DNA from 2 places in the Lysinibacillus sp. GW823-FHT06C08 genome. Region 2 is predicted to be linked to the other one. Evidence: riboswitches for the same ligand, from Rfam matches in the RefSeq annotation. Region 2 holds a riboswitch; the other holds the start of a gene.

Region 1 (8,091 bases), on a different contig from region 2:
TTTTTGTATTTGCTTCACTGAACTACACCTCCCTATATTAATAAGCGTTCTTATCTTTATTCTATCGAACAAACTACATTAATACCAATTTTCACACTAGGTAATAAAATAAAAAATGCTAGCTGTAATAAACAACTAGCATTTTCTACGATCTTATTTATATAACTCTGGATACACAGCTTTAGCAACAAGCTCAACTGCTTCACCGATACGTGGACCTGGACGATTTGAGATATCTGTGTCAAGGGACTGAACTGCCTTGTTCTGAATAGCTGTTACCGTATTCCACCCATCACGAGCAAGGATTTCTCCAATTGGATTTTCTGTATAGTTGACTGTTGTTAAAATGACGTCTGGATTTCTCGCAATTACATCTTCCTCAGATATTTGCTTCCAGCCATCTAAATCTGCAAACACATTCTTTACATTTGCCGCATTTAATATTTCTTGTTGGAAAGTGCCAGAGCCTGCTGTATATATTTCTGGCTTTGGACTAATTTCTAAATAAACATTTTTTGGTGTTTTTACTTCCTTAATCTTTGTTTGCACATCAGCGATTTTTGCTTTAATTTCCTCGTTTAATGCCTTTCCTTTATCCTTAACATCCATAACAGCTGCAATTTGTTCGATATCTCCATATACATCATCAAATGTAGCCGCTGATTGAATAACAAATACTTTAATTCCTGCATCCTCGAGTGGCTTAAGTGCATCCTTCTCACCAATCGTATACGCAATAACAACATCTGGCTTTAACGCTAAAATTCGCTCACTGTTATAATTCACAGTATCAGAAACACGTTCGATTTTTTGGGCAGCTTCTGGATATGTATCATATTCAGTGGCACCTACAATTTTATCGCCAACCCCTAATGCAAATAGAATTTCTGTGTTACTTGGTTGTAAGGACACAACTGTTTTTGGTACTTCCTTAAACTCTATTTCTACACCACGATCATCGGTTACTTTGTAACTTGTTTGCTCAATCTTTTGTTCATCTTGGGTAACATTTTTATTTTTTGTATCTTCCGCAGTTCCACAACCTGCTAAAACGAGCGCTAGCAATAAAACCGATAGCCATTGTAAATTAAATAGTTTCTTCATTATTATTCACCTTTTTCTTTTTCATTGGATATGATTTACTCATAAACGGAATTTCAGCGATTCCAGCTTGTTGATTCGTATAGACAGCCATTACAAAACATACATTGGCTAATAAGCCTAAATAATCGAAGAGAATAGTCGGTACCTCTCGTTCTTCCGAAACCCTGTGTAAAGTTCGATATGATTTTTTCGCCTCACTACGACAAAGATGTAAAGCAGCAGCAGCCTCTGTTCCTTGAGGTAAAACAAAATTTTGAATCTCTTCCTTCACATGACTTACATAAAAATCATAGCGCTCACTTAACCAGGATAGATCCTCATCTGTAACTGCTAGCTTCCCACGAACCGAGCCATTCACATGATAAGCCATAGGTAAAATCTGTGTTAAATCATCTGCAACAACCTGGACATCCTCTTTCTTCACTATAGCTAGTGCAGCCCCTAAATGCGTTGTTAAACTATCTGTGCGAATCTCAAAATCGACAGTTGAAGCCTTCTCTCGCATAAAAGGATAACAAGAATAACGTGCATCTTTTTTCAACCTGCTGTCCCCCTTTTCATAATGAAAACCCTTACTTTTTTAGAACATAAAAAAACGTCGCTCCTCACGCAAAGGAACGACGAAAATAACATAATGATTGTCATAGAAACACGACACTGCCTATGTATTTGCCGTATATCCTCCTAGCTTCCGAAGAGTTGTTATACGTTCAAATAAAGGTCGGTCTCCTGGCTTGTACAACGCTCCTATATAATTAAATAAGAGCTATAAAGAACCTTCCCATTTCCTATGAAACAGTGGTTCATCTTTATAATAGTTGTACTTACAGTTGCGGAAACAGCTTCGGCTTATACCGAATTCCCGATTATGCTAGCTAGCACCTTTATTCTGCAAGAATAATTCACTTGTAAAGCAGTTTATCATAGTTTGATAGGAAAAAATAGTTGCGTACAAAAATGATAGCCGTTTTAGAAGAATTTTCATTTCCATAAAATCACTCTACTATAATACTTTTTCAATTGCTTGCTCAATATCTAGCTGTGAGTCTGTAGGCTCAAAGCGAGCTATGGTTTTTCCGCTTGCATCTACTAGGAATTTAGTAAAATTCCAGCGAATATTACGACCATCTAAAAAGCTTGGAGCAAGTTGAACAATTGCCTCAGCAAGCATTTTCTCCTGCATGCTTGCTTTTCCGAATTCACGAAAATCAACTTCATGTTTTAAATAATTAAATAAAGGATGTGTCGTCTCACCATTTACTTGGACTAGTTCAAAAATGGGAAACGAAACTCCATAGTTGACCTTACAAAGATGCGCAGTTTCCTCTCCATCTTCAGGATTTTGATGGCCAAACTGATCACAAGGAAATCCTAGAACGACAAAATTATTTTTGCCATATTTATCGTACATTTTTTGTAAGTCTTCAAATTGATATGTAAATCGGCATTGATTGGCCGTATTAACAATTAGCATCGTTTTCCCTCGAAAAGTTTCCATTGATAAAATTTCACCATTCGGCTTTCGTACTAAATAATTATAAATGCTCATTCCCTAACCCCTTTTGTCTTTTTCATATATTATAGTTGACTAATCTCCTAATAACCAAAGAGTTTGCACAAAAAACACCATCTCGTTACTAAGAACGGATGGCTGACTTATATTTCTTTTTATATTTAACATTTTGCTCTTCATTAATTAAGCGATGGGCTATGTCTAATAATTTAGGATCACTCGTTTGATCATATAATTTTTTTAAAGATACAATAATATCATAGCGAATGAGAGTAGGATGCTTTTCATCTAAACAGGTTTGAAATCTCTTGGCTAAATAAGATACGACTAAATCGCTTTGTACTTGACCTGCTAAACCAATTTTCCAAATAGCCTGTAATGTATGCCTTGCCGTGACGGGCTTTTCATCATAAGTCACAGCCCAAATCTTTAAAAAATCTTCTAATACTCTTTCTTCGGGATCACTTTTTGCAGCTAAAGCACATAAAATTTGTGCGGCAAGTGCACGTGCATGCCCATTTTTATATGTAAGCGCTTGTACAAGCTGTTCCCACACTGCATATGTCCAATCTACGGGCTCCTGCATAATTTTCATCAGTTCCTCGTAAGATTCATATTGAATATCTCGATCACGCTCTGTTAGATTACTAAAAAGTTGCAAAATCTCTTTTTCCATAATTTATCCCTACCTTTATTGTTTCAGAACGTCATAAAACTTGATTTATGTTACACTTAACTTAATTTTTTCGCAAAGAAGGTGAGTTTATGAATAAATTTAATGCTAGGAAATTGATTTTTCGATTGCTAGTGATTCTGTCCCTAATTATAGCCGCTTATTTTATTATTCCGGTATCTATGCCGTTAATATTAGCAGCTATCAGCGCATTTTTCCTTGAACCAATCGTCATGTTCTTTAAAAGGCGCTGGAAAATGTCTCGAAAAATTGCAGTTGCCTTTATATACATAGTGAGTGTCATTATAATTTCCATTATTTGCTATATTTCAATTACGCAGATCATGACGCAAATAATTTTATTGTCTAAGCAAGCTCCCTATTATATTTCCAAGCTATCAGATATGTGGCTTCATATGCAAGAAAATATTTCTAAATACACGGAAGACTTTCCACCCGAAGTAAGTACTTCGCTTCAAAAAACCACAATGGATTTCATAAAGAAAATTGAAGAAACGTTTTTAAGCTTCTTTAATTATAGCAAAGTTTCAGCCTTCTTTTCAGAGATTCCAAGTCTATTTATCAGTCTTCTCGTCTATATGATTGCCCTATTCCTATTTATGCTAGATCTGCCGAAATTGAAGCGCATTACTTATAAGTATTTAAAGCCAAACACAGCAAAGAAAATAAAAATTATTTTAAACCGTTTAAAGGATGCAACATTCGGCTATATGAAAGCACATTTATTTGTAAGCTTCATTATTGGAGGCGTTACACTTATTGGACTTTTATTAATCCAGCCTAAATATGCCATAACCATGACCATTATTATTTGGCTAATAGATATTGTCCCTTTTTTAGGCTCCATCATTATTTTAGCACCATGGGGGCTTTATCACCTTTTAATGGGAAACACATCTATTGCTGTAAAATTATTCATCTTAGCTGCTATTTTACTCATTATTCGTCGTGTAGTCGAGCCTAAACTAATGGGTGAGCATATTGGGTTATCAACTTTACCAACATTAATTGCCATGTTTATTGGTCTACAGTTATTTGGTATTATCGGTTTACTTGTCGGGCCATTTGTCATTATTTTCTTTATCGCCTTAAAGGAAACAGGCATCATAAAAGTAAATTTCAAAATTTGATACCAATAAAAAAGGTCATCTTTGTATTTTTCCCTTACAAAGATGACCTTTTTATCATGTTAATCGTCTATATAATATAGAGGCTTATTGAATTCGACCAAAGCCTACTAAATATTGATTCCACCAATCAAGTGATTCAATGACAACACCATTATTTTGAGCATCAATCATTGTGTTATTACCTAAGTAGATACCTACGTGCGCTACACCTGAGCCATAGCTAAAGAATACTAAGTCACCAACGCGTGCTTCCCCAGCAGAAATACGTTGTGTTGCTAAATATTGTTGAGATGCAGTACGTGGTAAAGAAACGCCTGCTTGTTTATAAGACCATTGGACAAGACCTGAGCAGTCAAACCCTGAAGTTGGGTTACTACCACCCCAAACATATGGACGACCAAGGAATTGTTTTGCTGTAGAAATAGCATCACCTGAAGAGGCAGTACCAGCGCCTGAACCAACGATAATTTTTTGTGGTTGTTGACCATCACCATCACTGTTATTTTGAGTAGCTTGTACTACTGGCGTTGCTGCTTGAAGAGCACGTAAACGAGCCGCTTCTTCTTCAGCTGCCTTACGTTCAGCTTCTAAACGTTCTTCTTCCTGTTTTGTTGCAATTTGAGCTTTTAGGGCTAATGATTTTGCTTCATTTTCAGCCTTTTTCACTTCCATTTCGCTTTCCTTTTGTTGAAGCTCTTGGAATTGCTTTTGAAGCTCTTTCTGTTTTTCATCTAGAATGGCTTTTTGTTGCTCTAAGCTCGCTTTGTCAGCTTCTTGTTGATCCACTAATTCTTGGTCAGCATCCATTAATGTTTTAACCGCTACGACACGGTCCATTAAATCAGCAAAGCTTTTTGCTTCAAGAACTACATTTAAATAAACACCCACTGTATTGTCTTGTGCTTGGTATGCAGCCATACGTTCACTTAAGATTTTAGAACGTTGCTCAATACGTTTTTTTGTTTCAACAATACTAGCATCCACTTCTTTAATTTCCGCTTGTACTTGTTTAAAAACTTTTACTTTTTCGTCGATCTCTTTTTGTAAATTCGTTAGTTCTTCTTGTAATTTTTTAACCTGTGCATCTATTTCAGCCTTTTTCTCAATCATTTGTTGAGAAGTTTCTTCAGCATGTACTTCTGTTGGTTGAATTGTATTAAATAATAAGCCGCCTGCTAGTGCTAAAGCGAGCACCATCGACTTACGCCATTTATTGCGCTTACCCACGTACCTTCAATTCCCTTCATTTATCAATTTCGCTCTGAATACTCTATGTAATCTGTTGAACGATCCTATATTTAATCAATTGTTCTTATATATTTGTTTTAGCCTTTTAAAGTTTAGCATTTTCAGCATAACTTTTATACTATTTCCTATCTATTTAATACATTAGTAAAACTCGAAACATTCCTGTAACATTCGCGTAAAATTCCAATTATTCTACAATGTCCTTATATATTCTACACAAGTCTGTTATTAGCTAATTCGACAATAGTCACATGACCTACTTTGTAATGTTTTTGTAATATTACTTGGAAATGTTTCAAAAAAAAAGAGGTAGGGGAATAATCCCTACCTACTGCTTCATGGAACGCAATGCCTGTATCGATAACCTTACTAACAAAATTGCACATAAAAATAAACCTAAATAAGCAGCTGTGTTTAAATACACTGCATAAGAATCGTGGATAAATTGTGAGATTGCTAAAAGGGCAACAGAAATAATTCCAAATGTAATCCCTACTAAAAGCAATACAAATCGGGAAAACAAGTTGGTAATGAAGCGGGCATTATGCTCATCAGAGAATATATCGTGATGTAAAATAATTTTTCCGCTCTCTACACGCTGAATTAGTTGATCCACTCTTCTTGGCATTTTACGCAAAGTTGGTATCAGCATAGATAATTCCTCTTGCAGCCGTTCTTTTGTAGCCATTGGTTCTTTAAATGGTTTTAGGAAGGAAGCACGCATATATGTAGCAGAGAAATCCTTAGCTTCCGTAAAAATATCAAAACGTGAATCAATTACCCTTAATGTTCCATCTAATGTCACCAACGAGCGGAGTGCTAAACCTACCGCTGGGTAAAAGGCTAGCCCAAAATCCCGCACCACTGTAAATAAAGCATGTATTAATTCTTCTGTTGGTATGCGGTCAACATACGAGATTTTTAGTAAAATTTGATCGATTGCTTGTTCCATTCTTGCACGTTCCGCATGATCGGCATTTTCCACTAATAGTGTTAAGCCATCGTACAAGACACTGGAGTCATTGAGCTGAATACCCATTAAAAATAGCTTTAAGCCCTCTTGTTGTGTGGCACCCAATCTTCCAACTGCTCCAAAATCGAGCAATACGGGTGTACCATCCTTCTCATCAATGTGAATATTTCCCGGATGAGGATCAGCATGAAAAATACCTGAAAAAAGCATCTGTTCAAAAAAAGAATATAATATTGTTCTAGCAAATTGTCTGCGATCAATGGACAGACGATTGAATTCTGCCCCCCCATCCGCCACACTATGTCCACGAATATATTCCATCACTATAATATTTTCATTACTGTAAGCTGTATAAATTTTCGGAATGCGGACCTTATAATCACTTTTGGATAATGCGTTCTTTACCTGTAACGTATTACGTACCTCAATATCTAGATGAATCTCTTCACGTAGTCCATCTGCGAATCCACCAGCTAGCTCACGAAAGCCTAGTGACTCTGCCCATGTAGATTTGGATGAAAGCCAATTTGCAAATTCCTCTAAAATTTCAAGATCATCGCGCATAATCCCTTTTACTTCTGGACGGAGAAGCTTGACGACAACATCTTCATAATTTTTAAGCCGTGCTTTGTGCACCTGACCGATAGAGGCTGCTGCAATAGGCTCCATTTGAAATTGGCTAAATACTTCATCCATTGATTGAGGAAGTGAGCGCTCCAAAATACTTGTCACTTGCTCTGCTGGTAAAGGCTTCACACGATGTTGTAGCCTCTCTAGCTCATCAATAAAGATGGGTGAAAATAATTCTTTACGTGTAGACAATACTTGTCCAAATTTAATGAAAATCCCACCACATTGCTCTAATGTTGCGCGCAATGCAATCGCCAGCTCTTTTTCGTTTTCACGTTGCCTTGCATATTTAATCGTTTGGACGACACCATTTGTAACTGCAATTTTTAAAACTTGTCGCAATCGTTTCTGCTGTCGCCAATAGCTCCGCAGCCGTAAGAGCAAAGATTTTTGACCATTTCGACGATCTCCAGTTGTAATACCACTTGGATCAAAGAGCTCAAAAACCAAATACAGCAACATAGAAATGAGTAGCATACTCCCAATCCAAATTAATGTGCTGACCTCTGTCACAGTTTGCATCATGGTTTCTGACAAAAAATCTGTATGACGTAAATAAGAGTACCAGTAAACAAAAGAGGTTAATGTCACACTAATGACGACTGAAAGCACTCTTCGTACAAAATTAATATTAGAGCCTATTAATCGTCCACTCACAATATAAATCAAACCCGATACTATAATGATTTGCATCAAAAATTTCAAAAAAATCAACAATGTCACCTCCAATGTCATTTCCATTTCCTACTACTGCTAGTATAGCAAATTTATACATTAACTTTCTTTCACAAGGAACACC
Region 2 (8,091 bases):
ACCATCATTGCAAGCACAAGCACTCATTTATCCTGTTACGAATGTGGATTTTACGACCGTTTCCTATCAGGCTTATGGAGAAAAGTTCGGCCTAGATAAACAGGGCATGCAATGGTTTTCTCAACACTATACAGATGAATTGAACTTTACAAATCCATTGGTGTCTCCCCTACTGCTCGAGGATGTAAGACGTATGCCTAAAACACTCCTCATTGCAGCAGAGGCAGATGTCCTCTTTGATGAAGGTTTAAGTTATGCCCAAAAATTGTCTGACTCTGGAGTACCTGTGGAGCATATAACCATGTCTGGTTTAATTCATAGCTATTTTAGCAAAATGAATTATTTTGAAGAGGCAACAATCGAAACGGTGGCAAAAATTGCTGAATTCCTGAAATAAGTTTGGCTATCCCATCCAAACAGTGCGATAATAAAGCAAAACGTTTTTAAAGGATGACAACATGACACAAATAATTGCACTACAAATAAAACAGCCTTTTGCTGATCAATTAAAAAAAGGCTACCCATTAATTTCAAAAGATGCAGTGGATGCACGACAACTACCTTACGAGCAAGGGACTCTACTTAAGCTGATGGATCACCATAATCGTTTTATTGGTACAGGTTACTACGGTATTCAAAATAAAGGGATTGGCTGGGTCCTGACGACAGATATAAATGAAACCATTGATAAAGCTTTTTTCATTAAAAAATTCAAAAAAGCTATACAGCTACGAGAAGCATTCTTCCAGAATGAACATACAACAGCCTTCCGTGTTTTCAATGGCGAGGGTGATGGTATCGGTGGCCTAACGATCGATTTCTTTAATGGCTACTATATGGTGAGTTGGTATAGCGAGGGTATTTACTCATTGAAAGAAGTCGTTTATGAGGCGCTTGCTGAAACCATCAACTACCAGGCCATTTATGAGAAAAAACGATTCGATAGTAAAGGGCAATATATGGAACAGGATGATTTTGTCATGGGGACTCCTGGCGAATTTCCAATCATGGTTAAGGAAAATGGGATGACCTATGCAGTCCATTTAAATGATGGTGCGATGACTGGAATTTTCCTTGATCAACGGGAAGTACGATTAGCTATTCGTGAGCGCTATGCGAGCACAACAAATATGCTAAATACCTTCTCCTACACAGGGGCATTTTCTGTAGCAGCCTCGCTTGGAGGAGCTACTAAAACAACAAGTGTCGATGTTGCAAAGCGCAGTTTAGCCAAAACGATTGAGCAGTTTAGCGTCAATCAAATTGATTATGAAGCGCAGGATATAAAAGTAATGGACGTTTTTCATTATTTTAAATATGCACAGCGTCACGAATTAAAATTTGACCTTGTTGTATTAGATCCACCAAGCTTTGCCCGCACAAAGCAAATGACGTTCTCAACGGCGAAGGACTATCCAAAATTACTGAAGGATACGATTGCGATTACAGCCAAAAATGGCATTATTGTGGCTTCCACAAACAACGCAAGCTTCGGTATGAAAAAGTTTAAAGGGTTTATCGACCAAGCATTTAAAGAGACTCGTACACGCTATAAAATTGTAGAGGAATACGGTTTACCAAAGGATTTCCGTGTGCCTCGTGAATATCCTGAATTTAATTATTTGAAGGTCGTTTTTATTCAAAAAATGGACTAACTCATCTGGAATCACACTTTGCTGTGGTTCTTTTTTTCTATAAAAAATGGCTTAAGAAGTATGTTCACTTCCTAAGCCACCTCTTTTTTAAAGCTTTTCCACAAACCAATCTCGTATATATTCGAGACGATGAATTCTTAATGTTGGCTTTCCGCTTCTTGACAGTTCATGATTAGCTTCAGGGAACCGGACGAATTTCGTTTCTTTTTTCCGATACTTCAAGGCGATAAATAATTGCTCCGCCTGTTCAATCGGACAACGATAGTCTTTTTCACCATGTAAAATAAGCAATGGTGTTTCAACATTGTCTACATATTTCAATGGTGAATGATGCCATAGCTTCTCTATATTTTCGAGCCCCGCTTGAATTTGCCAGTCTGTAAAGTAATAGCCAATATCACTCACTCCTGCAAAGCTAATCCAGTTTGAAATAGAGCGTTGTGTAACTGCTGCCTTAAAGCGGTTGGTATGCCCAACAATCCAGTTGGTCATAAAGCCACCATAGCTCCCACCTGTTACACCTAGTCGAGTTGGATCAATGAACTCATATTGCTCTAAAGCATAGTCCACTGCAGCCATTAGGTCTTGATAGTCATTGCCACCATAATCACCACGTACTGCATCCACAAACGTTTGTCCGTAGCCATGACTTCCGCGCGGATTTGTATACAGCACCGCAAAGCCTTGAGCAGCTAGGATTTGGAATTCATTAAAATAAGTGTTGCCGTACATCGCATGTGGACCACCATGGATTTCAAGAATAAGAGGATATTTCTTCCCTTTTTCATAGCCCACTGGCTTCATGATCCAGCCATTGACCTTCCAGCCCTCAGCTCCTTCAAACTCAATGCTCTCTGGCACAGCTAACTCTTTCGTCTTTAAAACGTCTTCATTGACTGTCGTCAATCGTTCTTTTTCACCCGTTTTTAAGTTGACGTAATATAAATCGCCCGGATTCGTTGTCGTACTTATGGCGACAACGGCTTGATCATTTTGAGCATCTAATGAAAAACCATAAACGTATTGATCATCGTGAATAGCTGGATAAATTTCACCATCTACATTCCCAAAGTAAATTGCCGCATTGCCGTGATCCGTTACTTGGAAATAGAAACTATGATTATCATTCATCCATTGTACACTTGGTGCTGCTACCCCTTGCAGGAAATCACCGATGACATAGTCACCGACAGGGGCATCAAATTCACTTGTTGCACAGTTTAGCAGATTTTGTTCCATATCATAAATCCATAGCTTCGCTTGTGTGGCATTTTCAAACTCACGTTTTCCTCCAACAAAGGAAAGGAAGCGGCTATTAGGCGACCAGGACGTTTGGTAATAGGAGCCAATCCCCTCTGTTACCTTGCGACTCTGTTTTGTTTCTAAATCGAATAAATAAATATCCGCATTAAACGAAAAATCTAAGTCCTCTGCTTGATCTGCTAAGTACGTAAGATAACTGCCATTTGGCGACCATGTACTCAGATGGAAATCCTCGTTCCCTTCTGTCACTTGCTTTAAGTCACCAGATTTTAAATCGACAATGGCAATGTGAGTATGCTGGTCCATATCCATAAATCCACCCGCATCCGACTTATGTTTCATCTTATCGATTTCGAGTGGCTTGAGTTCTTTTTCTTCTTTCTTGTCATCTTCAGCTTTGTCTAAGATAGTTTCATCTTTACCTAGCAAAACTGAAAAGGCAATTTTCTCTCCACAAGGAGACCAGACAGGCGTTGACGCACCGTTTTTGCAATACGTCACTTGCTTCGCCTCTCCCCCTGTTTTCGACAGTACAAAAATTTGCGGCTTGCCTGATCTTGTCGAAGAAAAAGCAATTTGACTGCCATCTGGCGACCAGACAGGAGAGCTTGTCCGATCGTTACCATATGTCCATTGCTGAGGACGTTTGTCTTTTAAATTTAAATAAAACAAGTTAGATACATAGTCTTTTTTCTTCTCATCAATACGTGTCTCTACATAAACTACCTCAGTCCCATCAGGTGAGAGCTGTGGATCTGCCACTGATTTCAAGTGATAAAGATCTTCTGGTTGAATCCCTTGTTTAGTTGTCATGTTCTTGCTCCTTTGTATTGTCATTTTCTATGCTCTACTACAATATTTCGACACCCTAAGTATTTTTCCTGCTACTCTATTGATTTTTTTACTAGTTCCCAATCAGCATTCATTTTTGTTCTGCGATAAAATTTATAAAAAGGTTCATTGGAACGAGCTTGGTTTTGATAGAGACGAATGATTTGTAGCAAAAAATCCTCAATATGATCAATCCCTACCCTTTTCGCGAAGAGAGTACCCGCCTGTGCCTTCGCCCCCATAGGGATGGCTCCTACATAAACATCAAAGCTCTCATGCTGATAGACTAAACCAATATCATCATATGTAGGATTATAGCAAGCCGATGCACAGCCATTCACATTGACTCGTACTCTTGCAGGCACAGTTATACCGTCCAATGCCTGATAGAGTTGTTCTGTTTGAGGAACTGCCTCCATTTTTTCTCCATCACAAAAATCACATGCCTTCATGGCAATATGAGGTCCTGAGGAAGCAACAAACAGTCCAGCCTCCTGTAAGGCATGGGTCGCTTCTGTCAGTTCACTAGAGGGGATCGATAATAATATGCTATAGGAGGCCGAATATTTAATGGCCCCCTTCTCCCCTACTATTTCAGCTATTTTTTGAAATTGGGCTGGCGTATAATGCTTATTAATAATGCCAGGGCTTACCGCTAATCGTGCATAACCACCTTGCTGATTTAGAGTTTCGAACGTTTTATCTGGTATGTTTTGACGAAATGCATTCATTGTTATCGCTCCTTAAGAAAAAGGAGCTAGCAAAGCGCTAGCTCGAATGTTTTTAAAAGTTGGCTGGGTAGAAGCCCTTGGCTAAAATTTGAATGGCCGCTGCAGCACGTACCCCTTCAGATGCCGCTGAAAGTGGAAGAATGACAAAGCGATCATTTTTGACTGCTTCCATTTCCTTCAACGCTGGATCATTTTTTAAGAATTTTATCTTTTGTTCAGCAGTTGTTTCGCCATAATCAATGACAACCACCACCTCTGGATTGCGATCTACTGCATCTTCCTTCGATACCGTTGTCCATCCTGACTCCACATCTCCAAAGATATTTTGACCGCCAGCGATTGTTACTAGCTCATTCATAAAGTTTTGACCAGCCGTGAATACGTCTTTATCACCACTGTCAAAGACTAGCACACGTAAATTTTCACTGTCTTTTGGTAATTTTGCTTGAACTTCTTCGACATCTTTTGTCATTTGTTCAATTAATGCTTCACCGCGATCTTCCACGCGGAATATTTCCGCGATATGACGAATATCCGTGAAAATATCTTCTAATGTTGGCTTTGTCATATTGGAAGCCGTATGTAAATACGTATGAATTCCTAATTCCTCAAGCTCCTCTGGTGTTCCAACACCTTTCTCACCAAAGCCACTTTTCCAGCCTGCATACAAGAAATCTGCCTCGGCATCAATGACTTGCTCCTTTGTTGGGTATTGATCTGAAAGAACTGGAACTTTATCGTAGGCTGCTTGAAGCGGCTCGTAGATTTTATCATCTAAATAAGCTGTCCCTACCATGGAATCCTCTAAGCCTAATGCAAGCATAATTTCTGTTACATGCTGATTTAAGCTAATGGCCTTTTTAGGTGCTTCCTTATAGGTTTGGGTAGTTTCATTATTTTCAATGATGACCTCAGTTGTTGTCGCCTCAGACGGTTCAACTTTTTCAGTTTGCTTTGCTGATTCAGGCTTGTCCTTTGCGCCACACGCTCCTAATACAGCGATTAAGGCGATGACCATGACTAGCCATATACTTCTCCATTTTTTCATGTCCTTTTCTCCTTTGTTGTCATAAATATAGAAAGAAATCAGAGACTTCTTTGCTACTAGGATAATTGGAAGGGCATAAAAAAACCCTCTTGTCGCCAAGAGAGTTGCATAGTGAAAAAACGGTATTAGTACCTTTATCACTATCCCCATCCTCGTGGTTCTTAGTTAACATACATATACTGGCAGGTATCCTGGCTTAGGTTCATCATCTATACGCCTTCCCATAGTTAAACTACAGTGGCATGCTGTATAGACTCCCCATTTACAGTTGCGGGACAGCATCGGAATTGCACCGATTTCCCTTTTAAGCAAATGACAAATGCCATTTGCACCAATATGTTCTAATTATGCTATTGATAGACTAGCAGTTCATGCGTTAATTCGCAATCAGTAATAGAATGCAAAAAATATAATCATCATTATATTAGCACTATTTCGACAAAAAGACGAATCATTTTACAAGAAATAATTGTGCTAGTATTCTGATACAATGAGAAGATAGCTACTTATAGAAACGAGGATTTATTATGTACAAGACGATTGGGGTTCTTGCTCATGTTGATGCAGGAAAAACAACCTTTTCTGAGCAAGTGCTTTTTCATACAAATAGTATTCAAGCGCGGGGACGTGTCGATCATCAGGATGCCTATTTAGATAATCATGAGCTTGAGCGCAAACGGGGCATTACGATATTTGCCGAGCAAGGACGCATGACTATTGGCGACGATACATATACGTTGATTGATACACCAGGACATGTCGATTTCTCCCCAGAGATGGAGCGTGCCATCCGTGTCATGGATTATGCCATCATTATTATAAGTGCGGTAGAGGGTATTCAAGGTCATACTGAAACGGTATGGCAGCTTTTACGAAACTATCATGTCCCTACATTCTTTTTTATTAATAAAATAGATCGTGACGGAGCAGATGTAAGGGCTGTGATGACCCAGCTCCATAAAGATTTCTCGGAACATGTATTATTCGTCGATGAACCACTTCAGGAGAATTATGTTTCCAGCACAATCATGGAATGGCTGGCGGAGCGTGATGAAAAGCTCCTGGATGCCTTTTTGAATGAAGCATTGGAGCATGGCCTGTGTATGAAGCACCTACAATCGATGATTAAAAATGAATCTGCCTTCCCCTGCTTTACTGGTTCGGCATTAAAAGATGAAGGCATTCAAGAATTGATTGCTCAACTTCCACTCATAACGGGTACTCACTTCGAGCCGGAAGCACCGTTTCAAGGAGAGGTCTTTAAAATACGACATGATGGCCATCAGCGTTTAACATTCATCAAGGCTTTAACAGGCAAATTACATGTTCGAGATGAATTTACGTTTGGAGACCTTACAGAGAAAGTAACAGAAATTCGTCTTTATAACGGCAGCCGTTTTGAAACTGTTCAGCATGTTGAGGCTGGTGAAATCTTCGCTGTTAAAGGGCTCAGCCAGGCACACATTGGCGATCGCATTGGCAGTAACACGCTATCACAGCCCTATGAGCTTGTCCCTACATTACAGGCAAAAGTTCAATATGAGGGTGAGCAACATATTAAAGAAGTATTAAAGATTTTCCGTCTACTAGAGGCCGAGGAGCCATCATTGCGTGTCGTATGGCAGGAAAAGTTTCAGGAAATCCATGTGCATATAATGGGTGTCATTCAGTTAGAGGTACTGATAGAAGTATTATTGAAGCGCTTTACATTAAACATCTCTTTTGGAGAGCCGCAAATATTATATTTGGAAACAATTGCGACAACCGTTACAGGCTACGGACATTTTGAACCACTTAAGCATTATGCAGAAATTCATTTATTAATGCAGCCAAATGAACGTGGGACTGGCATTACCTTTAGCAATGCCTGCCATGCAGATGATTTATCAGTGGGCAACCAGCGCCTCGTAGAGAAGCATTTGTTTGAACGTGATCATCATGGCTTACTCACAGGCTACGCAGTAACAGATATTCATTTTACGCTTTTAACGGGACGTGGACATAATGAACATACGTCTGGCGGTGATTTCCGAGAAGCCACTTTCCGAGCACTGCGCCAAGGACTGGAACAAGCACAGAACGTCCTGCTTGAGCCGTATTATCGCTTTAAAATGAAGGCTTCCAATGACTTTATTGGCCGTATGATGACCGACATTCAACAGGCTGCTGGCACCTTCGACGACCCTGTACTCACTGAAACAGACGTTGTATTAACAGGACGTGCACCAGTAGCGACCTTCATGAGCTATAGCACGATTTTTGCCGCCTATACAAATGGGAAAGGTGCGCTTACCCTCCAATTTGATGGCTATGATGTGTGTCATCATGCAGAAGAAGTAATATCTCAAATAGGCTATGATAAAAATGCCGACCCTGAATACAGTTCTTCCAGCATTTTTTGTTCAAAAGGTAAAGGCTATTCTGTCCCTTGGCAAGAGGCGCAAGCAGCCATGCATTGTCAGAGCTAAGTTCATGTACTAGCATGGCAAATCTGTTGAACTAGTACTTCAGATGAAGGTAGAATATCCCTACAAAAAATAAAGCAAGCCCTCCGCTTCATGGA

Evidence for each region. Region 2 has a riboswitch for cobalamin ahead of AC1Q6O_RS09320 (ABC transporter substrate-binding protein). Riboswitches for the same ligand answer to the same signal wherever they lie in the genome.
Region 1: another riboswitch for cobalamin. It lies ahead of AC1Q6O_RS14970 (hypothetical protein); the one in region 2 lies ahead of AC1Q6O_RS09320 (ABC transporter substrate-binding protein).

The regions. Positions count from the first base shown of each region.
Region 1 is NZ_JBXAHN010000006.1:105,227-113,317, forward strand. Features, by position in the region: gene AC1Q6O_RS14960 (tyrosine-protein phosphatase) at 1-18, opposite strand, end outside; gene AC1Q6O_RS14965 (ABC transporter substrate-binding protein) at 154-1,104, opposite strand; gene AC1Q6O_RS14970 (hypothetical protein) at 1,088-1,645, opposite strand; cobalamin riboswitch at 1,807-2,005, opposite strand; gene AC1Q6O_RS14975 (glutathione peroxidase) at 2,108-2,653, opposite strand; gene AC1Q6O_RS14980 (hypothetical protein) at 2,742-3,293, opposite strand; gene ytvI (sporulation integral membrane protein YtvI) at 3,383-4,441, shown strand; gene AC1Q6O_RS14990 (C40 family peptidase) at 4,526-5,668, opposite strand; gene AC1Q6O_RS14995 (ABC1 kinase family protein) at 6,018-8,006, opposite strand.
Region 2 is NZ_JBXAHN010000002.1:309,736-317,826, reverse strand. Features, by position in the region: gene AC1Q6O_RS09340 (alpha/beta hydrolase) at 1-397, shown strand, start outside; gene AC1Q6O_RS09335 (class I SAM-dependent rRNA methyltransferase) at 459-1,655, shown strand; gene AC1Q6O_RS09330 (S9 family peptidase) at 1,743-3,731, opposite strand; gene AC1Q6O_RS09325 (precorrin-3B methylase) at 3,803-4,480, opposite strand; gene AC1Q6O_RS09320 (ABC transporter substrate-binding protein) at 4,533-5,528, opposite strand; cobalamin riboswitch at 5,693-5,879, opposite strand; gene AC1Q6O_RS09315 (elongation factor G) at 6,056-7,996, shown strand.